2 regions of the Kitasatospora sp. NPDC101108 genome follow, and region 1 is predicted to be linked to the other one. Evidence: riboswitches for the same ligand, from Rfam matches in the RefSeq annotation. Region 1 holds a riboswitch; the other holds the start of a gene.

Region 1 (10,997 bases):
CTCGCCGAGGAGAGCGGGCTGACGCTGGTCGGCTTCCTGCGCGGCGACTCGATGAACGTGTACACCCGCCCGGACCGGATCGACACCGGCTCGGAGAACACCTCCCGGGACAGCGCGTAGCCGGTCGGCCCGGACAGGCCCCGGACAGGCTCTAGTCGGAGGGCTGGGGCGTCCAGCGGTGCAGGCCCTTGCGGTCGTAGTAGCGGGTCATCCCGAAGCCGAAGGCCAGGGCCAGCACCACGCCGACGGCGATCATGGTCCAGCCGCGGGCCAGTCCGGCGTCGGAGCGCGCGTCGAAGAAGAGGATCGCCCGGATGCCGTCGCTCAGCTGTCGCATCGGCTCGAAGGCGCCGAGGAAGCGGTAGAAGGCGGGCACCGCCTGCAGCGGGACGGTCGCCCCGGAGGACGGCAGGGCCAGGGCGATGAAGACGAACATGGACACCAGCTGCCCGATCCCGCCGAACGCGGCGTTGATCGCCTGCACCCCGAGGCCGACGGCCAGGCTGGCGCAGTAGGCGAAGAGCCAGAGCATCGCCATGTGCGGGGCGTCCATGCCGAGGATGCCTACGGTGCAGAGCAGCACCAGCGAGGTGGTGAGCAGCATGATCCCGGCGGTCATCATCATCTTGAGCAGCAGGGTCTGGGTGCGGCTGATCGGTACGGTCGGGCGGCGGGTGTGCCAGGGGCCGATCTCGCTGTCGCTGTAGCCGAGCGCGCCGTCTACGCCGTTGTGGATGATGTTGCCGCCGATGAAGCCGCTCAGGACGGACAGCAGGGCGTAGTAGAAGGCGCTCAGGCCGAGCCCGCTGTGGCTGCCGATCGGGCCGGCCTTGGTGGTGACGGTGAACGGGTCGGCGAGCAGCAGTCGGGCGGTGGCGCCGCCGTCCGGTCCGGAGGACTTGGTGGCGGGTACGGCGGCGAGCAGCTGCCTGCCGGTGGCGAGCGAGGCCTGGTGGGCGGCGCCCTGGGCGATCTGCGAGGCCATCGAGGCACCCAGGCTGCCCAGAGCCGGGTTGGTGAGGACGGTGAGGGTGGGCCGCGCGGTGGCCCCGCCGGTGGCCAGCCCGGTGACGGCGGCGGTGAAGTCCGCGGGGACGAGCAGCGCGGCGTAGACCTTGCCGGAGGAGATCAGGTCGTGGGCGCCGGCCTCGTCGGTCTGCTTCCAGTCGACGGTCTCGCCGGGTGTGCCGGCCACCACCGCCCGGGTCAGCTCGGTGCCGGAGTTCACCGCCCGGCCGGGCGGCGGGGCGCCCCGGTCGGCGTTGACCAGGGCGATCGGCAGCCGGTGCAGGTTCCCGTTCGGGTTGACGATGCCGCCCATGTAGAGCAGCGAGAGCACCACGGCCACCAGTGCGCACAGGACGCTCGGGAAGAGCCACAGTTTCGGCTTCCGGGCGAGCGCCAGTGCCCTCGCCTGCCGGGGAGCCCCCTGGGAGCCTGTGGTCGCCATGCCACCCCTCGGTTCCGGGCACGGGCCGGTGCCGTGCCGCTACGGGTACGGCGGGAAGTCGTTCCGTGGGCGCGTGGCGGCCAAACCCGCGTCACCCGGGCGGCGGAACGCCCGCGGCCCGCCCAGACAGTAAAGGTTCTACCAAGTACGCAAGTATCGCGCTCCGGCCGGTCTATGCTTCTGGAGGTTTGAAGAAGGCACCTCGTTCGGTGAGGCTTCTTCACGGACACAGGCCACTGATCCGACGACGTCGAGAGACGCCCAGGGTTAGGACAGATCCTCCCGACCTAAGGGTTGATCCGAAGTGGCTTCCGGCCCAGGGGGGTTGGACACGCCGTGGAGTGCCAAAGCTCTGACGAGTTGGGGTGAACCGGTGGCCGTTCCGCGCGCCGGCGAACTCCTTGCCGCGTCGATGACACGCACCACGGGGTGCGCCGACCGGGAGGAGGCGAGAGACATGGATTGCAGTAGTCCGGGCCACAGTAGCCCCTGCCCCCGCCTGTCCTCGTACGCCCCGTACACCTCCGGCACGCGGTAACAACCTTCTCCACGCGTTGATTTGAGGGCGCATCAGCATCGGCTCACCATGCACGCGGCTTCGCCGTGCCCGCACGGGCGCGCACCGCCGCGCGCCGATGCTCCGCGCCCGTACGCAGGAAAGGGCTGCTGCCGCGCGCCCCCAACCGCCCCGCCGCCCGGGGCCCACGGGAGGAACGCCATGACCACCGACACCACTCTCAACTCCAAGCCCCCGCAGCCGCGTTCGGCGGCGCTCGACGACGCCCACATCGGCGACATCAAGGGTGCGCTCGGCACCATCCGGCTCGATGACCAGGCACCACGCCAGGGCCTGAGCGCAAGACTCAAGACCCTCCTGGCGATCGTCGGCCCCGGCCTGATCGTGATGGTCGGCGACAACGACGCCGGCGCCTTCTCCACCTACGGCCAGGCCGGGCAGAACTACGGCACCCAGCTGCTGTGGACGCTGGCCCTGCTCATCCCCGTCCTGTACGTCAACCAGGAGATGGTGCTGCGCCTCGGCGCCGTCACCGGCGTCGGCCACGCCCGCCTCATCCTGGAGCGCTTCGGGAAGTTCTGGGGCGCGTTCAGCGTCATCGACCTCTTCCTGCTCAACGCGCTGACGCTGGTCACCGAGTTCATCGGGGTGACACTCGCGGCCGGGTACCTGGGCCTGCCGAAGGTCGCCTCCGTGGTCCTGGCGGCCGCGGTGATCATCGCGTCGGCCTTCACCGGCTCCTTCCAGCGCTTCGAGCGCGTCGCCGTGACGCTGTGCGTCGGCTCGCTGCTGCTGGTGCCGATCTACTTCATGGTCCACCCCAGGACCTCGCAGCTGGCCCACGACTTCGTGGTCCCCAGCATGCCCGGCGGCTCGGGCGAGCTGGCGACCGTCATGCTGCTGATCGTCTCCATCGTCGGCACCACCGTCGCCCCCTGGCAGCTGTTCTTCCAGCAGTCCTACGTCATCGACAAGCGCATCACCCCGCGCTTCATGAAGTACGAGAAGGCCGATCTGTGGATCGGCATCGCCATCGTCATCATCGGCGCCTCCGCCATGATGGGCTTCTGCGCCGCCGCGTTCGCCGGCACCGACGGCTTCGGCCAGTTCTCCGACGCGGCCGGCGTGGCCAAGGGGCTGGAGGACAAGGCCGGTCACGTGGTCGGCGTGCTGTTCGCCATCGCCCTGCTGGACGCCTCGATCATCGGCGCCTTCGCGGTCTCGCTGTCCACCGCCTACGCCATCGGCGACGTCTTCGGCATCAAGCACTCGCTGCACCGCGGAGTCAAGGGTGCCAAGGGCTTCTACGGCATCTACGCCGGCGTGGTCGTGGTGGCCGCCGCCATCACCCTGCTGTCCACCGACTACGCGCAGGGCCTGATGACCCAGTTCGTCCAGGTGCTGGCCGGGGTGCTGCTGCCCTCCGCGACCGTTTTCCTGCTGCTGCTCTGCAACGACAGGGCCGTGCTCGGCCCCTGGCGCAACGGTCCCAAGACCAACGCCTTCACCTCCGCGGTGGTCGGCATCCTGGTGATGCTGTCGCTGATCCTGACCGCCGCCGTGGTCTGGCCGGACATCAGCTCCGACGCCCTGCTCTGGATCATGGCCGGCTGCGGCGTAACGGGTGTCCTGGTCGCCGGGTACTTCTTCACCTTCGGCCGCAAGGGCACCAAGGAGGACCCGATCGACCGCACCGGCCGGGAGAACTGGCGGATGCCCCCGCTGGAGACCCTGGAGAAGCCGGTCATGTCCACCGCCCGCAAGGTCGGCATGGGTGCGCTGCGCACCTACCTGCTGATCGCGATGATCATGGTCATCATCAAGGTCGTCCAGACCGCCCTGAACCACTGACCCGGACGCCGGGGGCGGCGACCGCGCACGACCGCCCACCGCCCCCGGCCCCGCCCCGGAACCCTCGACCGCCCCGCACCCGGGGAAAGGAAGGGAGTACGGCCATGCGCCCCACCGGTACCGCCCTCGGCACCACCATCCGCACCGCCACCGACACCGACACCACGCCGTTCCACCGCTGCCCGAGCGTCCGGCTCGCCCTGCACGACGGCGTCGAGCGCGCCTACCGCCTCGACGACCCCGGCGCCTGCCCCCTCTCGGGCACGCCCGACACCCCGGCCTCCGCGTACGAGCCCCGCGTCCACCTGGCCTACCTGCTGGCCCGCCAGGGCCACCGCCCGGACTGGCTCGCCCGCTTCGCGGACCTCCCGCCGGCTGCCGCGCGCCGCCTGGCCCACGCCGCCGCCGAGCGCGCGGGCGCAGCTGCCTGACGAGTCATCAATTCTCCTTCATACAGCCGCATTTGTTCACATCCACTTGTCCTGTCACGGAGGTGACCTGCCATGTCCATCGTTGCCGCTTTCCAGCCTGCCCTTCCGTCCACCGACCGCGGCCGACTGCGCGCCGCCCTCGCCGCGGTGGGCCGACGCCTGGCAGCGAGCCCGCTGGACAACTCCGTCCTGCAGGCCGTCGCCGCCCCGACCGCCCCGACCGGCCGTCCGACCCGGCTGCGGGCCAGCTGGCACACCGTCACCGCACCGGACGGTACGGCCCGCCTGGAAGCCTCCTGGCGCCCGGGCCGCTGACCGAAACCGTCCTCGACCCGACCCGACCCGACCCCCGACCCGACCCGACCCGACCCGACGAAGGAGCATCCGCCATGGCCGTGCGCTACCCCAGGCTCGACGCCATCTTCTCGGACCACGCCGCCACGGCCGCCCCCGCCCGGCGCACCGTCGCGCCCGCCCCGCAGCCCGTCGTCACCGCGGACTCCGGCCTGGTGGTGGACCCCGAGCAGCGCACCGTCACCGTCGACGGCCAGCACCTCGACCTGCCGTACCTGGAGTTCGAGCTCCTCGCGCACCTGGTCGGCAACCCGCTGCGGGTGCACTCCCGCCGCCAGTTGATGGAGACCGTCTGGGGCCGGCCCGACACCGGCGACACCCGCACCATCGCCACCCACATAGCCCGGCTCCGCCGCAAGCTCGGCCCCGGCCACCGGGAGGCGATCGCCACCGTCCGGCAGATCGGCTACAAGTACGACCCCCGGCTGGTCCGCGCCGCCTGAACCAACCACCGAAAAGCCGAACCCGCAGAAGGAGGACACCGCATGACCAGAGCAGCCAACCCGTTCCCCCGGACCGGCAGAACGACGGCCCTGGGCGGCGTCCTGCTCCTGCTCACCCTCCAGTGCCTCGCCGTCGGCGTCGCCCCCGAGCCCCTGCGGCTCTTCCTCTCCGGCGTGCTCATCGGCGCCTCGGTCGCCGGACTGCTGCTCGCCCTGCTGCTGGCCCACGGCCGGCAGCGGGCGGGCCGGTCCCGAGGAACCGCTCCGGAGGACGACACCCAGTGGTTCAGCGCCCGCTCGCTGGAGGGCTTCCCGATGGAGCAGGTCCGCCCGCTCCTGCTCGCCCCCGGTTCCCCCGGCCTCAACCGGCTCTACACCGCCTGGGTGTTCGCCACCCACGGGCACGACCCCCAGTGGATCGCCCACCACCTCGACCTGCCCACCCCGACCGCCCGGCTGCTGGTCACCGCGGCCCGGCGGCACACCACGTCCACCCCCTTCGACAGGAGGCCGCAGTGATCACGGCCCTCGACCACGTCCAGCTCTCCGCGCCACCCGGCAGCGAGGCCCTGCTGCGCGCCTTCTACGGCGACGTCCTGCAGATGGCCGAGATCCCCAAGCCCCGGCCGCTCACCGGGCGCGGCGGCTGCTGGTTCGCCGCCGACGGCGGACGGGTGCGGCTCTACCTCGGCATCGACGAGCGCTTCCGCCCCAACACCAGGGCCCACCCCGGGATGGCGGTCAGCGAGATCGACGACTTCGCCCTCCGGCTCGCCGAACTCGGCGCCCAGGTGGTCTGGGACGACAGCCTGCCGCCCCGGCGCCGCTTCTACACCACCGACCCGGTCGGCAACCTCCTGGAGTTCGTCGAGGCGGCCGAGCGGCCGGACCTGGCCCCGAGCACGGTCCGAACGGCAGTCTGAGCACTGGTTCATTTGCGTACGGACGTCGGGAGGGAGCAGACTGCCCGGGTTTGCGCGCCGGAGGTCCCCGCCATGCCCTTCCCGAAGTCCGTCCCGGGCCTCTCCCGGGGCCCCCTGCCGCCCCGGGGCCCCCTGCCGCCCCGGGGCCCGCTGCCGCCCCGGGCTGCGCGCCGCCCCGGCCCGAGGGCCTGGGTGGACGTGGTCGTGGCGGCCGCCGTGCTGGTCGTGCTCTACCTCGCCCTGCGGGTCGGGCAGGGCACCACCGTACGGTTCTCCACCGCCCGCGACGCCGCCGTGGACACCGACCCGGCCCGGCTGCCGTACGACGCGGCGCGCTCGCTGCTGCGGATGTTCGCCGCCCTCGTCGTCTCGGTCGGCTTCACCTTCGGCTACGCCTACGCCGCGGCCCGCAGCCGACGGCTGGAGCGGGTGCTGATCCCCGCCCTGGACATCCTCCAGTCGGTGCCCGTGCTCGCCTTCCTCACCGTCGCCGTGACCGGCTTCCTCGCGCTGTTCCCCGGCTCGATGCTCGGCCTCGAATGCGCGGCCGTCTTCGCCATCTTCACGTCCCAGGCGTGGAACATGACCTTCGGCTTCTACCACTCGCTGGTCTCGCTGCCGCGCGAACTCGACGAGCTGTCCCGCTCCTTCCGGTTCAGCCGGTGGATGCGGTTCTGGAAGGTCGAACTGCCCGCCGGCATGGTCGGCCTGGTCTGGAACGGCATGCTCAGCTTCGGCGGCGGCTGGTTCTTCCTGGTCGCCTCGGAGGCGATCAGCGCCGACAACCAGCGGTACGCCCTGCCCGGGGTCGGCTCCTACGCGGGGGCCGCCATCGCCGCCGGGGACCTCGGCCGGGTCGGCTGGGCGATCGCCACCATGGCCGTCCTCGTCGTCGGCGTCAACTTCCTGTTCTGGCGGCCGCTCACCGCCTGGGCCGAGCGCTTCAAGAACGAGCAGTCCGAGGCCACCGAGGTGCAGCGCTCCGCCGTCCTCGACCTGCTGCGCCGCTCCCGCCTGCCCGCCCTGCTCGGCCGGGCGTCGCGGCCCGTCGGCCACGCCCTCAACCGGGCCGGGCGGGTCTTCGGCACCGACGACCGGCCGCTCGCCGTCAGCCCCGTACGGCAGCGCACCGGGGACCTCGTCTTCGCCCTCCTCTCCGGCGGCGTCGTGCTCTGGGGCCTGGTCGACCTCGGGCGCTACCTCGCCCACGCCACCGGCCTCGGCGTCTTCGGCGAACCGCTGCTGCTCGGCCTCGCCACCCTGGCCCGGGTCGTGGTGCTGGTCGCGGTGGCCACCGTCGTCTGGGTGCCGATCGGCGTGAAGATCGGCTTCTCCCCCCGGCTGACCCGGATCGCCCAGCCCCTGGTCCAGGTCCTCGCCAGTTTCCCCGCCAACTTCCTCTTCCCGCTGGTGGTCTGGCTGCTGCTGCGCACCGGCCTGTCGCTCGACCTCGGCGGCGTCCTGCTGATGGCCCTCGGCGCCCAGTGGTACATCCTGTTCAACGCCATCGCCGGCGCCATGGCCATCCCCAGCGACCTGCGCGAGGCCATGGACGACCTCGGCGTCCGCGGCTGGCAGCGCTGGCGCCGGCTCATCATCCCCGGCATCTTCCCGGCGTACGTCACCGGTGGCATCACCGCCTCCGGCGGCGCCTGGAACGCCGCCATCGTCTCCGAGGTCGTCACCTTCGGCGGCACCACCCTCACCGCCACCGGCCTCGGCGCGTACATCGCCCGGGCCACCGAACGCGGCGACTACCCCCACCTGCTCGCCGGGGTCGCGGTGATGAGCCTGTACGTCGTCGTCCTCAACCGCCTGCTCTGGCGCCGCCTGTACCGGCTGGCCGAGCGCCGCTACTCGCTCTAGCCCTGGGGGTCCCGTCCGATGCGCTTCCCGTTCTCACGCTCCGCCGCTGTTGCTCCCGTTGTTGTTCCCGCTGTTGCTCCCGTCGCCACGGAAACGGTCGACGACGGGGGCCTGCTGGAGGACGGCGAGGTCCTGCTGGAGACCGTCGGCCTGACCAAGTCCTACGCCGGGGCCGACGGCGAACTGCCGGTGCTCTCCGGGATCGACCTCACCGTCCGGGCCGGCGAGATCGTCGCCCTGCTCGGCCGCTCGGGCTCCGGCAAGTCCACCCTGCTGCGCTGCCTGGCCGGCCTGCTCCCGCCCAGCTCCGGCACCGTCCGCTACCGCGGCACGCCGCTCACCGGCGCCAACCCCGGCACCGCACTGGTCTTCCAGACCTTCGCCCTGCTGCCCTGGCTGACCGTCCGACAGAACGTCGAACTCGGCCTGGAAGCCCGCGGAGTGCCCCCGCGCCAACGCGCCCGGGCCGCCGACCAGGCCATCGACCTGATCGGCCTGGCCGGCTTCGAGAACGCCTATCCCAAGGAGCTCTCCGGTGGGATGCGCCAACGCGTGGGCTTCGCGAGGGCGTTGGTGGTCGAACCGGACGTCCTGATGATGGACGAGCCGTTCTCCGCGCTCGACGTGCTCACCGCCGAGAACCTGCGCGGCGAACTCATGGAACTGTGGGACTCCGGCCAGTTCCCCACCCGCGCCGTCGTCCTCGTCACCCACAACATCGAGGAGGCGGTGCTGATGGCCGACCGCATCGTCGTCCTCGGCTCCCGCCCGTACGGCACCATCCGGGAGACCGTCGAGGTCGACCTGGAGCGCCCGCGCGACCGGGACTCCGCCGCCTTCGACGAGCTGGTCGACCGGGTCTACCGGATCATGACCGGCCGCGCCAAGGACACCACCCGCCCGGCCCTTCGGCCGGACCCGGAACGGCACGAACCGGAACGGCACGACCCGGACCGCTCCGACCGTCGTACGGTGGCCAACACCCCGCTGCCCACCGCCAGCGTCGACGGCCTCTCCGGCCTCGCCGAGATGATCGCCCACCGCGACGGCCGCTGCGACCTCCCCGACCTCGCCGACCAACTCGGCCTCGACCTCGACGACATGCTCCCCCAGGTCGACGCCCTCGACCTGCTCGGATTCGCCGAGGTCCACGGCGACGACCTCCTGCTCACCGAGGACGGCGCCGCCTTCGCCCACGCCGACGTCCAGGACTCCCGCGCCCTCTTCGCGGGCGCCGCACTCGACGTCCCGCTGGTCAAACTGATCGCCAACAGCCTCGGCAGCGCACCCGGCACCACCCTCCGCGCCGGGTTCTTCCGCGACCTGCTCGCCCACCACTACACCAGCGAACAGGTCGACCGGCAGCTGGAGACCGCGACCGACTGGGGCCGCTACGCGGGCCTGTTCGGCTACGACGCGGCGCGGCGGGAATACCGGCTGGAGGACGCCCAGCCGGGGACAATACCGCGGTGACCGCAACACCCAGCCCGAGGGAGAACCGGCAGTGTTGAACAGGCGTCACTTCCTGGGAACGGTCGGTGCGGCAGGGCTGGTGCTGCCGACCGCGACCCCCGCCGCGGCCTCCCACGACCACGAGCGCTTCATGGCCGCGGCCATCGAGGAGGGCCGCAAGGACGAGCGCTACCCGTTCGGCGCCGTCATCGTCCGCGCGGACCGGGTGGTGGCCCGGGGCACCGCCTCGGCGGACAGCCCGGTCCAGCACGGCGAGATCGTCGCCATCGAGGACTACGGCCGTCCCTACGGCAGCCCCGAATGGGCCGGCACCGCCCTCTACACCACCGCCGAACCGTGCCCCATGTGCATGAGCGCCTGCGCCTGGGCCGGCATCGCCCGGGTCGTCTGGGGAACCTCCATCGAAGGCCTGCGCCGCACCGGCATCGACCAGATCGACCTGTCGGCGACCGCCGTCGCCGAGGCCGCCAAGTCCTTCTACCACCCGCAACTGCTGCTCGGCGGCGTCCTCGCCGACCGCACCGACGAACTGTTCCGCCGCGCCCAGGTCCTCCGCGACGGCGGTGACGGGGAGGACTCCTGGCGGCGCGGCGTGCGCCCGTGATCGCTAAGCTTCCCGGGGCGGGGGACGACGGGCTGGAACGACGGGCTGGAACGGCGGACTGGAACGGCGGGCTGGTACGACGGGCGACGGGCAGGGAGGGCGGCGGCTTGCGGGACGGGTGGATCCGGGTGCCGGTCGGTGGCGACGCCGACCGGTGGGCGACGCGCGGCGGGTGCCGGCGGGTGCTGCTGATCGTGCACAACGTGACCTCGGCGACCCGGCTGCTCGACGTGGTCGGCCTGTTCCGGGACGACCTGCGGGTGCAGCTGCTGGCCACCTGCCCGGGAACGTCGCCGTTCCGCTCCGGAACCTCCGAACTGCTGGCGGCGCTCGGCGTTCCCGTACTGCCCTGGGAGCAGGCGCTGGACATCGGGGCGGACCTGGCGATCTCGGCCAGCTTCGGCGGTCAACTGCAAGCGGTCAAGGGACAGTTGGCGGTGCTCTCGCACGGGGTTGGCTACAATAAGAGGCTGGCCACACCGGACACCGGACACCGGACACCGGACACCGGACACCGGACACCGGACACCGGGCGCCTTCTGCCCTCGGCGCCGGCGGCTCCGGCGCCGACCCCGTCTTCGGGCTGTCGCCCGAGTGGGCACTCGCCGCGGACGGCGCGCCCGTCGCCGATGCCATGGTGCTGTCCCACCCCACCCAGCTCGACCGGCTGCGGGCGTCCTGTCCGGAGGCGGCCGGCACGGCGGTGCTCGGCGGTGATCCGTGCTTCGACCGGATCCTGGCCGCCCGCCCCCGCCGGGAGGCGTTCCGCCGGGCACTGGGCGTCCGCCCGGGCCAGCGCCTCGTCCTGCTGAACTCGACCTGGAACCCCACCTCCCTGTTCGGCGACGGCGGTGCGCACGACGCACCGGGCGGCCGTGACGCCCGTGACACGCCGGAAGGCGAACCATCGGACGTACTGCCGCTCCTCCTGTCACGCCTGCCCGAGCTGCCGGTCGACGAGTACCGGATCGCCGCCGTCCTGCACCCCAACGTCTGGCACGGCCACGGCCCCGGGCAGATCCGGCTGTGGCTGGACGGCGCCGCCCGGGCGGGCCTGACCCTCGTCGATCCGGTGAGGGACTGGC
Region 2 (10,997 bases), on a different contig from region 1:
GCGGCCGGGAACTCGGCGGCGAGGGGGAGCCTTTCGGGCGGGACCTTCATGTGCGCAGGTTAGCGCCCGTTTGCATGCCCGCAGGAGGGGCGGCGCGTGTGAGCTTGTTCTCGCTTTGGCGAACCTTTTGCACTCCTTCCGCCGTGGAGTGTCAAGAGGGGTGCCGCACCAACTCTCCATCACGGGGTCAACGGCGTTGCGACGGGGGGATTGCGGAACCGGGCCACTCATCTATTAAGTTACTTCGAAGAAGGCGGGCGGGGCTGGCATCCCCCGTACGGCTCCGCCCGTCCTTCGCCATCCCCCGACGCCGTCCTTCGCCGTCCCCCGGCGCCGTCCGGCGCCCTCCGAAGACGTCCCCGAGCTGCCCCAGGACGTCCCCGACGCAGTCCTAAGCCCCTCGAAGGAGCCCACCGCGATGGGAAAGCGCCGCAAGCCCAGCCCCCCGAGCCGGGCCCGCATGGCGGTCCTCACCACGGCGATGGCCGGCGGAGCGGTGCTCGCCGCCGGCACCGCCCAGGCCGAGCCGACCCCGACCCTCGCCTCCGTCAAGGAGCAGGTGGACAAGCTCAACGAGGAGGCCGAGCAGTCCGTCGAGCAGTACAACGGCTTCCAGGACAAGCAGCAGAAGCTGCAGAGCGCGGCCAACACGATCCAGGAGAAGGTCGCCCGCGGCCAGGAGGCGATGAACGAGCTGCGGACCCGGCTCGGCGCGGTCGCGGCCGACCAGTACCGCAACAACGGCATCGACCCGTCCGTCCAGCTGATGCTCGACTCCGACCCGGCGGCCTACCTGGAGCGCGCCGCGGTGCAGAACCAGGTCACCGACGGCCAGGCGTCCCTGCTCAAGCAGGCCCAGGACGAGCAGCGCAAGCTCGACCAGGACCGCGCCGAGGCCACCGCCACGCTCGCCCAGCTCGACTCGGTCGGCACCGAGCTGGCGGCGAAGAAGCAGCAGATCCAGACCAAGCTGTCCGAGGCGCAGGCCATGCTCAACAAGCTGGGAGCCGAGGACCGCGCCAAGGTCAACGCCCAGCAGGCCGCCGACAAGGCCAAGGCCGAGGCCCAGCAGGCGGCCGCCACCGACCGCGCCTCCCGCTCCTCGGCCCGCCAGGACCTGAGCACCCCGGCCCCGCCCGCCAGCGGCCGCGCCGCCACCATCATCGCGTTCGCCCAGGCCCAGCTGGGCAAGCCGTACGGCTGGGGCAAGAGCGGCCCGGACACCTTCGACTGCTCCGGTCTCACCAGTCAGGCGTACAAGGCGGCCGGCGTGACGATCTCCCGGATGTCGCAGGACCAGTGGAACGACGGCCCGCGCATCTCCCGCGACGCCCTCCAGCCCGGCGACCTGGTCTTCTTCTACAGCGACATCCACCACGTCGGCCTCTACATCGGCGACGGCAAGATGATCCACGCCCCGCGCACCGGCAAGAACGTCGAGGTCCTGCCGATCTCCGCGATGCCCTACATGGGCGCCGTCCGCCCGTGACACCGGCCCGCCGACAGTGGCGCCCGGCCGCCACAACGGCGGGCTGACGGCGGCGACTTGGCCGGTCCGGGGGGCCGTGGTCGGCTCCCGGACGGGTGCGGGACGCGGTCGGCGGGCCGATTCCGTTCCACCACGTCGTCATCGGCATCAGCAGGCCCTGAAGGCGCCCGGGGGCCGGTGGCTCCGTGGCGGGCGCCCCAGCCCGCGCGCCTCACCCGCCGGCCACGGACAGGACGATCTTGCCGGTGGTGCGGCCCCGTTCGCCGAGGCGGTGGGCGTCGGCGGCCCGCTCCAGCGGCAGGACGGTGTCGAGCAAGACCCGCAGCCGGCCGGACTCGACCAGCCGGGAGACCTCCAGCAGGCCCTGCCGGTCCGGCTCGACCAGCATGAAGACGGCCCGGACGCCCGCGGCCTCGGCCTCGGCCGGCGGGAAGGCGTCGGTCGGCGGCGTGATGGAGACCAGGGTGCCGCCCGGCCGCAGCGAGCGCAGGGAGCGGGCCCAGTTCAGTCCGCCGATCGGGTCCAGCACCACGTCGACCTCCCGGACGGCCTCGGCGACGTCCTGGGTGCGGTAGTCGACCAGTTCGTCCGCGCCCAGCTCGCGCAGCAGGCCGTGCTTGGCGGCGCGCGCGGTGCCGATCACGTACGCGCCGCGGTCCTTGGCGATCTGGACGGCGAGGTGGCCGACGCCCCCCGCGGCCGCGTGCACCAGCACCCGCTGCCCGGGGCGCAGCCCGGCGGTGTCCACCAGGGCCTGCCAGGCGGTGAGCGCGGCGAGCGGCAGGGCGGCCGCCTCGTGGTGGCTCAGACCGCGGGGCTTGGGCGCGAAATGCCTGGCAGGGGCCGCCAGGTACTCGGCGTAGCCGCCCGCGGCGTGCGGGAAACGCGGCATCCCGTACACCTCGTCACCGGGCCGGAAGACCGTCACCCCGTAGCCGACCGCCTCGACCACGCCCGAGACGTCCCAGCCGAGGATGAACGGCGTGGTGCCGCCGGTGGGCGTGGTGCCGCGCGAACGGGTCTTCCAGTCGGCCGGGTTGACGCCGGCCGCGTGCACCCGGACCAGGATCTCCCCGCGGCCCGGCTCGGGGCGGGCGGTCTCCACCCACCGCAGCACCTCCGGGCCTCCGGCGGTGTCCTGCGAGATCGCGCGCATGGTGTCGGGCATCGGGGCTCCTCGTGGTCGTCGGCCCGGCCTGCTGACCGGGGGTGGTGCCGCCAGCGTGCCGGGACGCGGCCGCCCCCGGTGGTGGCGCGATGGCCACATGGTGAAAGGATCCGGCCATGCACCACGTCGGCGTACTCGCCCTGGACGGCGTCTTCCCCTTCGAACTCGGCATCCCGGCCCGGATCTTCGGCACCGCCCGGGACGAGACGGACAGTCCGCTCTACACCGTCACCACCTGCGGCCTGGACGGCGGGCCGGTCCGCACCGCCGCCGACTTCCACCTGGCGGTCGGCCGGGACGCCGGGCTGCTGGCCGAGGTCGACACCGTCGTCATCCCGCCCTCGGATTCGCTCGGCGACATCCGCGAACACGGCACCCTGCCGGAGCCGCTGCGCACCGCGCTGGCCGCGATCCGCCCCGGCACCCGGATCGTCGGCATCTGCACCGCGAGCTACGTGCTGGCCGCGGCCGGCCTGCTCGACCGGCGCCGGGCCACCACCCACTGGCGGGAGGCCGACCGGCTGCAACGGATGTTCACCACCGCCCGGATCGACCCGGACGTCCTGTTCGTCGACGACGGCGACGTGCTGACCTCGGCCGGGGTCGCCGCCGGCATCGACCTGTGCCTGCACCTGGTCCGCCGTGACCACGGCAGCCGGGTCGCCAACGAGGTCGCCCGCTCCTGCATCGTCCCGCCCTGGCGCGACGGCGGCCAGGCACAGTACATCCGCCGCCCCGTCCCCGAACCCTCCTCCGCCACCACGGCCGCCACCCAGGCCTGGGCCCTGGAAAGCCTCGCCGAACCGCTCACCCTCGCCGACCTGGCCGCCCATGCCCACACCAGCGTGCGCACCTTCTCCCGCCGCTTCCGTGAGGAGACCGGTACGACCCCCGCCCAGTGGCTCACCGCCCAGCGCCTCGACCTCGCCCGGCACTACCTGGAGACGACGGACTGGACCGTCCCGTTGGTCGCCCAGCGCTCCGGCCTGGGCACCGGTGCCTCGCTGCGCCAGCACCTGCGCGCCGCCATCGGCGTGAGCCCGCAGGCCTACCGGCGGACCTTCCACCCGGCCTGACGACCGGACGACTGCGTGCATCGAAGGCGCCAGGGCCTGTCCGGCCCGCACTGCGGGAGCCATCCCGTCCGCTGCCGGTTCGCCGGCGCCGGACGGCTCACGGACGCGGCGCGCAGGCCAGCAGGTACGGCAGTGCGGGGAGCACCAACAGCCCGACCCACCACGCCAGTCGGTGCCGCCGGCCGTTGCCCGGCCGGGCCAGCCGGCGGACCCTGGGGAGCACCCCGGTGGAGGCGACTCCGAACGACGTCCCGCCCGATGCCGCCCCGGACCCCGACGCCGCCCCGGACGCCGAGGTGGCCAACGCGCAGAGCGCCGACGCCAGTTCGCTGCGGGACACCTTCGCCAGCGCCGCGTCGTCCGCCGCCATCTCCAGCAGCAGTGCGACCTCCGAGCGCCCCAGCCGGGCCAGCGGCAGCGGCCCGAACAGCAGGGCGAAGGTGTCGGCGGGCAACCGGAAGAGGTGGTGGCGGCCGCGGATGTGCCCGTGCTCGTGGGCGACGGCCGCGGCCAGTTGCCGCTCGTCCAGCAGGCGCAGCGCGCCGCGCGACAGCACGACCCGGGAGCGGCGCCCCGGCAGGCAGTAGACGGTCGGGTGGGCGTGCTCCAGCACCAGCGCACCCCAGCGGCGGTCCGGTACGGCGACCACGTCCAGCACCGCCCGGTGCCGCCGCCGGGCCCGCCCGGTCCGCACGCCGACGACGGCCACCAGTGCGGTGAGCACCGCCCCGGCCGTAGCCAGCAGCCACCAGTCATGGGTGTGGGGCAGCACCGGCCCGGTCGGTTCGAGGTGGGAGATCAGCCCGATCAGCCCGATCAGCCCGGCCGGCTCGTGCGCGGCGGGCTCGACGGCGTGGTGCCCGGCCAGGACCAGGGCGACGGTGAAGGAGGCCATCAGCGCCAGCCACAGGGCCGCGCCGAGCGTGGGGCGGGCCTGGAGCCGGGCGGAGCCGGCCAGCCGGCGGGGCAGCAGCACGCCGGTCACGGCCAGGTGGAGGCCGAGCAGGGCGAGCGTCACCCGGCGTCCCGGGCCTTCACCTGTTCGAGGGCGGCGATCAGCGCGGACGCCTCGTCCCCGCTGATCCGGTCGACGAAGTGCAGCAGCGCGCCGGCCCGGTCCGGGCTGGTCTCCAGCGCCTGGTGCATCAGCTGGGCGGTGTATGCCTCCCGGGTGCAGGTCGGCTCGTACACCCAGGCGCGGCCGACCTTGTCCCGGCGCAGCCAGCCCTTGGTGTGCAGGATGTCGGCGACGGTGGTGACGGTGGTGTACGCGACCGCCCGCTGCTGCTGGAGGTCGTCGACCACCTCGCGCACCGTGGCCGGACGGCCCCAGGTCCAGAGCCGGTCCATGATCTCGGCTTCGAGATCGCCGAAACCCCGTAGCACCGCCCTCGTCTCCCTCGCCGAACCCTCCGCCGGCGCCCTTCGCCCGCTGGAACGCGGCCCATGCTACGGCGCCGCGCCGGGCGCCCGCCCCCGGGTGAGGGGAGCGGGCGCCCACGGAGTCCGGGCAGTGGTGGCCACCCGGTGGTCAAGGAGTGCCTGACGTGCTCGAACGGCGATCAGGACAGCCGCCGCCCGAGCGCCACCCGCGAGCGGGTGAACAGCGCCGCGAGCAGCCCCGCCACCACCGGCAGCACCAGCACGACCAGCAGCAGTTCCCCCCAGGGCGCGGTGATCAGCGCCGGCTGCGAACCGGCCCCACCGACGCGGGACTTCAGCAGCCCCACCGCCGGGACGAACCCGTTCGCCGCCCCGAGCACCGCGCCGAGCAGGGCGATCAGCGCGCACTGCAGGCCCGCCATGGTCCGGCGGATCCGCGGCGGCGCGCCGACGGCCGCCAGAGTGGCCTGGTCCTGCCGGGAGTCGGCGGCCGCGAGCCCGGTGGCGATCCCGGCCGCGCCGAGCACGACCAGTCCGGCGAAGCCGGTGAGGGCGAGGGTGATCGCGTCGCTCCTGGGCCGGTAGCCGCGCTCGACGGTCAGTTCGGCGTAGTGGTCCAGCCGGGCGGCGGCGGCCGCGGCCCGCTGCTGCGCCTTGCGGTCGGGCGGGGTGGCCGGCCGCCACACCGAGCCCTGGGGCGCCGAGCCGAGGCCCAGCCCGGCCAGCGCGCCGGTCGGCATCAGCCCCTGGGCGAAGCGGGCCGCGTTCGGGTCGTCGACCAGCACCGCGTCCACCGGCACTTCCCGGAGGTCGGGCCCGGGGATCTGCCCGGGCTGCAGCGGCGCACCGCCGCCCCCGCGCAGCAGCAGCACGGCCTTGCCGTCGGCGCCGATCAGCGAGCGGTCGAAGACCAGCAACTTCCCGGCTGCCAGGGCTCGTTCGGCCGCCGGATCGCGGACGTCGAACAGGTTGTGCAGCACGGAGGCGTCCCCGGTGGCGACGCGCGGCGGGTCGGCGAGCCGGTGCGGCTCGGCCGGTCCCTTGAGCACGACGGTGCTGGAGCAGTTGTCGCAGAACCGGTAGACCAGCTGGCCGACGTCGGCCCGCCCGCCGAGCCCGGTCAGCTGCTTCTCCACCTCGGCCGGCAGCTGGGCGGCCTTCGGTCCGTCGTCGTGGCTGATCAGCTGGACGGCGCCGAACGGGGCCTGCGGCCGGTAGTCGCGCCGGTTCTCGGCGTCCGTACTGGTGCCGTACACCCCGATGGCGACGGCTCCGGCCACCGCGGCCATCACCGCGGCGACGGCCGGCGCGGTGCGCGAGCGGTTGCGGGCGGAGTCCCGCAGCGCCAGCCGGGGGCCGAGCGGCAGCCGTCCGGCGAACCGGCCGAACAGGGCGACCAGCACCGGGGTGCAGGCGAGCAGGCCGAGTTCGGCGGTGATCGAGCCGCCGAGCACGGTGAGCGTACGGGCGTCGTAGGTGCTCACCACGGGCAGGCCGCGCTGCACCGCGCCGGCGCCGTACACCGCGATCGCACCGCCCCCGAGGACCAGCGCCACGCCGAGCACGGTGACCAGGCGGCTGGGCGTGCGGACGGTGTCCCGCCCGGTGAGTCCGGCGGTGACGCTGCGCCGGGCGGCCTGCCAGGCGGGCAGCGCGGCCGCGAGCAGCGCGGTGAGCAGGCCGATCCCGGCGATCGCCAGCAGGTCGGCGACCGGCAGCGCGAAGTGTCCGAAGCGCGCGCCGCCGACCTCCTCGATCACCGGCCGCAGCGCCGCGACCAGCCCGGTGCCGACGGCCACGCCGAGCGCCGCTCCGGCCAGGCCCAGCACCAGTCCGCCGCCGAGCACCACCGCGCCGATGTGCGAGCGCCGGCCGCCGGCCGCGCCCAGCAGCGCGAGCTGGCGGCGGGAGCGCCGGGCGCCGACCGCGAAGGCCGGCCCGGCGAGCAGGGCGACCTCCAGCAGCGCCATCCCGGTGACGGTGGCGACCACGACCCTGGTGCTGTTGCCGATGGCCGGGTCGCGGTAGGTGGTGGAGTCCCGGAAGTAGGGGACGGCCCCGTACGGCGGCGGGTCGAGCGCGACCGAGCGCGCGGTGAGGGTGTAGCCGTGGGCGTTGAACCACTGGACCTGCGCCCAGTCGAGGGCGCCCCCGCCCGGCAGGTGCACCAGCCAGGACGGGTGCTCGCCCCGCGCCCGCTCGGCAGCCGGGCTGCCGGGCTCCGCGGCGGCGGCCAGTTGGTCGAGCAACTCGCCCGGCCTGGCGACGAGTTCGACCCGGCCGAGGTCGCCGGGGTGCTCCACCACACCGGTGACGGTGAAGGTGCTCCCTTCCAGCCCCTGGACGGTGGTGGTGCCGCCGAGCGAGAGCCCGGCGTGGTCCAGGAAGGCCTGGGTGGCGGCCAGTTCGTGCGGTGCGCCCGGGGCGCGGCCCTTGACCAGGTCCAGCCGGCCGCGCCAGACCGGGTCGCCGAGGTCGGCCTCGGCGGTCAGGGTGCGGACCAGGCCCTCGGGCGAGCTGGCGCCGGTCTCCGGACCGGTCCGGGCGGGAGTGAGGGTGCTGCCGGGCGGCAGCAGCGAGGTGACCAGGGCGGCCGGATCGGTGCCCGCGGCCTTCAGCTGCTCGGGCGTCGGCTGCCCGCCGGGCCGGGGCTGGACGGCGAAGGCGCCGTCCTCGGCGACCGGGGCCTGTTCGACGCTCCGGCCCGGGCTGAGCGCGGTGACCAGCGCGTCAGCGCCGCCCACCACCCGCTCGACCCGTTCGGCCGGGGTCAGTTGACCGCTGCGGTGGACCACGTCGGCGCCGGTGACCCCGAGGACGGGCAGTGCCACCATGGCCAGGATCAGGGCGCTGCGCCCCTTGGCCCGCAGCGCGTCGCGCCGGGCGAGCCGCAGCGCGACCCTCCACGCTCCGAACCTCACCGGACCACCTGGCCCAGGTGGTTGGGCCGGTGGACGGCGGCCTGGCAGCCGCCGGAGCGGCGCCCGGTGCTCTCCGAGGCGACCGCGCCGTCCCGCAGGTGGACCACCCGGTCCGCCCAACCGGCGTGCGAGGCCTCGTGGGTGACCATCACGGCGGCCGCCCCGGCGTCGCAGCGGGCGCGCAGCACGGCGAGCACGGCGTCGCCGGTGGCCGAGTCCAGCGCGCCGGTCGGCTCGTCGGCGAGGACGAGCCGGCGCTCGCCGATCAGGGCGCGGGCGATGGCGACGCGCTGCTGCTGGCCGCCGGACATGTCGTCCGGGAACCGGTCGGCGAGCCCGCCGATGCCCAGTTCCTCCAGGGCGGCCAGCGCCTCCCGGCGGGCGGTGCGGCCGGAGACCCCGTCGAGCTCGCGCGGCAGGGCGATGTTTTCGGCGGCGGTGAGCGCCGGGATCAGGTTGTAGTCCTGGAAGACGTACCCGACGGAGCGCCGCCGCAGGTCGGCGAGCCGGCCCCGGCCGAGCCCGCCGAGGGCCACGCCTTCGACGAGCACCTGGCCGTCGCTGGGCAGGTCCAGCCCGCCGGCCAGGGTCAGCAGGGTCGACTTCCCGGAGCCGGACGGGCCCATCACGGCGACGAACTCGCCCGGGTGGACGGTCAGGTCGATCCCGCGCAGGGCGTGGACCTCGGCGGCTCCGCGCCCGTGCACCCGGGAGACCCCGGACAGCTGCAGGACGGGTGCGGGCCGGCTCGGATCGATATGGGACACAGTTCCCCCACGTGAGCTGGTCAGCTGTATATGTCGGTGAACTATATATGTCGTGCGCGGATGCACAAGCCGGCCCGGTTCGGTCAAGGTTCTACAAAGCTGTCGAAGATCAGCCGAAAAGGTGACGTGCGGCGGCTGTGGCGGGTCTATGCTTTTGGAGGTTTGAAAAGGCACCTCGTTCGGTGAGGCGTCTTCACGGACACAGGCCACTGACCCGACGACGTCGAGAGACGCCCAGGTTCAGGACAGGTCTTCCCGAGTTAAGGGTTGACCCCAAGTGGCTTCCGGCCGATCCGGCTGGACACGCCGTGGAGTGCCAAAGCTCTGACGAGTTGGGGTGTACCGGTCCCTCGTCGACCGGTGTGCTCCTTGCCGTGTCGCGACGCGGCGCACAGTCGGTGCGCCCCCGACCGGGAGGAGGCGAGAGACATGGACTGCAATAGTCCGGGCCACAGTAGCCCCTACCCTCGCATGCTCTCGAACACCTCCGGCACGCGGTAACAACCTTCCCTGCGCGTTCACCCGGCGCTTCGTCCTGTGCTCAACCATGCCCGGACGCAAGCCGCCTGACGCTTCGTCATGCCCGCACGGCCGCCGCCGCTCAGCGTCGCCGTACGGAGCGGACGGCGTGCGCCCGCAGGGAGGATCGCTGCTGCGTGCCCCCTGTCGCCCTCTCAAGGAAGAGGGCAGGGAGGCTCCGCCATGACCAACGTGATGCTGGACCCGAAGGTCCCCACGGTCCACACCGCTCCCGCCGTCCCGTCCGCCGTGCTCGACGACGCCCACGTCGGCGACATCAAGGGCGCGCTCGGCACCATCCGGCTCGACGACACCACCCCCCGCAGCGGACTCTCCGCCCGGCTCAAGACCCTGCTGGCGATCGTCGGCCCCGGCCTGATCGTGATGGTCGGCGACAACGACGCCGGCGCCTTCTCCACCTACGGCCAGGCCGGGCAGAACTACGGCACCCAGCTGCTGTGGACCCTGCTGATGCTCGTCCCCGTGCTGTACGTCAACCAGGAGATGGTGCTGCGCCTCGGCGCCGTCACCGGCGTCGGCCACGCCCGGCTCATCCTGGAGCGCTTCGGCAGGTTCTGGGGCGCGTTCAGCGTCATCGACCTCTTCCTGCTCAACGCCCTCACCCTGGTCACCGAGTTCATCGGCGTCACCATGGCGGCCGGGTACCTCGGACTGCCGAAGGTCGTCTCGGTGGTGCTGGCGGCGGCGATCATCATCGCCTCGGCCTTCACCGGCTCCTTCCAGCGCTTCGAGCGGGTCGCCATCACGCTGTGCGTCGGCTCGCTGCTGCTGGTCCCGATCTACTTCATGGTCCACCCCAGGACCTCGCAGATGGCCCACGACTTCGTGACGCCCAGCATGCCCGGCGGCGCCGGCCAGCTGGCCGCCGTGATGCTGGTCATCATCTCGATCGTCGGCACCACCGTCGCCCCCTGGCAGCTGTTCTTCCAGCAGTCGTACGTCATCGACAAGCGGATCACCCCGCGTTTCATGAAGTACGAGAAGGTCGACCTGTGGATCGGGATCGTCGTGGTCATCGTCGGCGCGGCCGCGCTGATCGGCCTCACGGCGGCGGCCTTCGCGGGCACCGACGGCTTCGGGCAGTTCTCCGACACCGCCGCCGTGGCCAAGGGCATCGAGGACAAGGCCGGACACCTGGCGGGCGTGCTGTTCGCCATCGCCCTGCTGGACGCCTCGATCATCGGCGCCTTCGCGGTCTCGCTGTCCACCGCCTACGCCATCGGCGACGTCTTCGGCATCAAGCACTCGCTGCACCGCGGGGTCAAGGGCGCCAAGGGCTTCTACGCGGTGTACGCGGGCCTGGTGGTGGTCGCGGCGGCGATCACCCTGCTCTCCAACGGCTACACCCAGGGCCTGATCACCCAGTTCGTCCAGGTGCTCGCCGGGGTGCTGCTGCCCTCCGCCACCGTCTTCCTGCTGCTGCTCTGCAACGACCGGGCCGTGCTCGGCCCGTGGACCAACGGGCCGAGGACCAACGCCTTCACCTCGACGGTGGTCGGCGTGCTGGTGATGCTCTCGCTGATCCTCACCGCCTCGGTGGTCTGGCCGGACATCAGCTCCGGTGCGATCCTGTGGATCATGAGCGGCTGCGGGGTCGCGGGCGTCCTGGTCGCCGGGTACTTCTTCACCGTCGGCCGGCGGGGCACCAAGGAG

The links. A riboswitch is a leader RNA that binds a small molecule or an ion and turns the genes downstream of it on or off. The one in region 1 is predicted to bind magnesium.
Region 2: another riboswitch for magnesium. It lies ahead of ACZ6Z8_RS23625 (NRAMP family divalent metal transporter); the one in region 1 lies ahead of ACZ6Z8_RS17125 (NRAMP family divalent metal transporter).

Annotation. Positions count from the first base shown of each region.
Region 1 is NZ_JBVJLM010000006.1:403,162-414,158, forward strand. Features, by position in the region: gene fdhD (formate dehydrogenase accessory sulfurtransferase FdhD) at 1-120, shown strand, start outside; gene ACZ6Z8_RS17120 (YhgE/Pip domain-containing protein) at 152-1,450, opposite strand; M-box (ykoK) riboswitch at 1,645-1,822, shown strand; gene ACZ6Z8_RS17125 (NRAMP family divalent metal transporter) at 2,169-3,818, shown strand; gene ACZ6Z8_RS17130 (hypothetical protein) at 3,923-4,249, shown strand; gene ACZ6Z8_RS17135 (hypothetical protein) at 4,322-4,564, shown strand; gene ACZ6Z8_RS17140 (winged helix-turn-helix domain-containing protein) at 4,639-5,046, shown strand; gene ACZ6Z8_RS17145 (hypothetical protein) at 5,089-5,565, shown strand; gene ACZ6Z8_RS17150 (VOC family protein) at 5,562-5,969, shown strand; gene ACZ6Z8_RS17155 (ABC transporter permease) at 6,042-7,835, shown strand; gene ACZ6Z8_RS17160 (ABC transporter ATP-binding protein) at 7,854-9,308, shown strand; gene ACZ6Z8_RS17165 (nucleoside deaminase) at 9,340-9,912, shown strand; gene ACZ6Z8_RS17170 (hypothetical protein) at 10,547-10,997, shown strand, end outside.
Region 2 is NZ_JBVJLM010000011.1:80,497-91,493, reverse strand. Features, by position in the region: gene ACZ6Z8_RS23665 (methylmalonyl-CoA mutase subunit beta) at 1-50, opposite strand, end outside; gene ACZ6Z8_RS23660 (C40 family peptidase) at 419-1,489, shown strand; gene ACZ6Z8_RS23655 (NADP-dependent oxidoreductase) at 1,701-2,657, opposite strand; gene ACZ6Z8_RS23650 (GlxA family transcriptional regulator) at 2,774-3,733, shown strand; gene ACZ6Z8_RS23645 (M56 family metallopeptidase) at 3,831-4,751, opposite strand; gene ACZ6Z8_RS23640 (BlaI/MecI/CopY family transcriptional regulator) at 4,748-5,083, opposite strand; gene ACZ6Z8_RS23635 (FtsX-like permease family protein) at 5,296-8,037, opposite strand; gene ACZ6Z8_RS23630 (ABC transporter ATP-binding protein) at 8,034-8,795, opposite strand; M-box (ykoK) riboswitch at 8,972-9,148, shown strand; gene ACZ6Z8_RS23625 (NRAMP family divalent metal transporter) at 9,507-10,997, shown strand, end outside.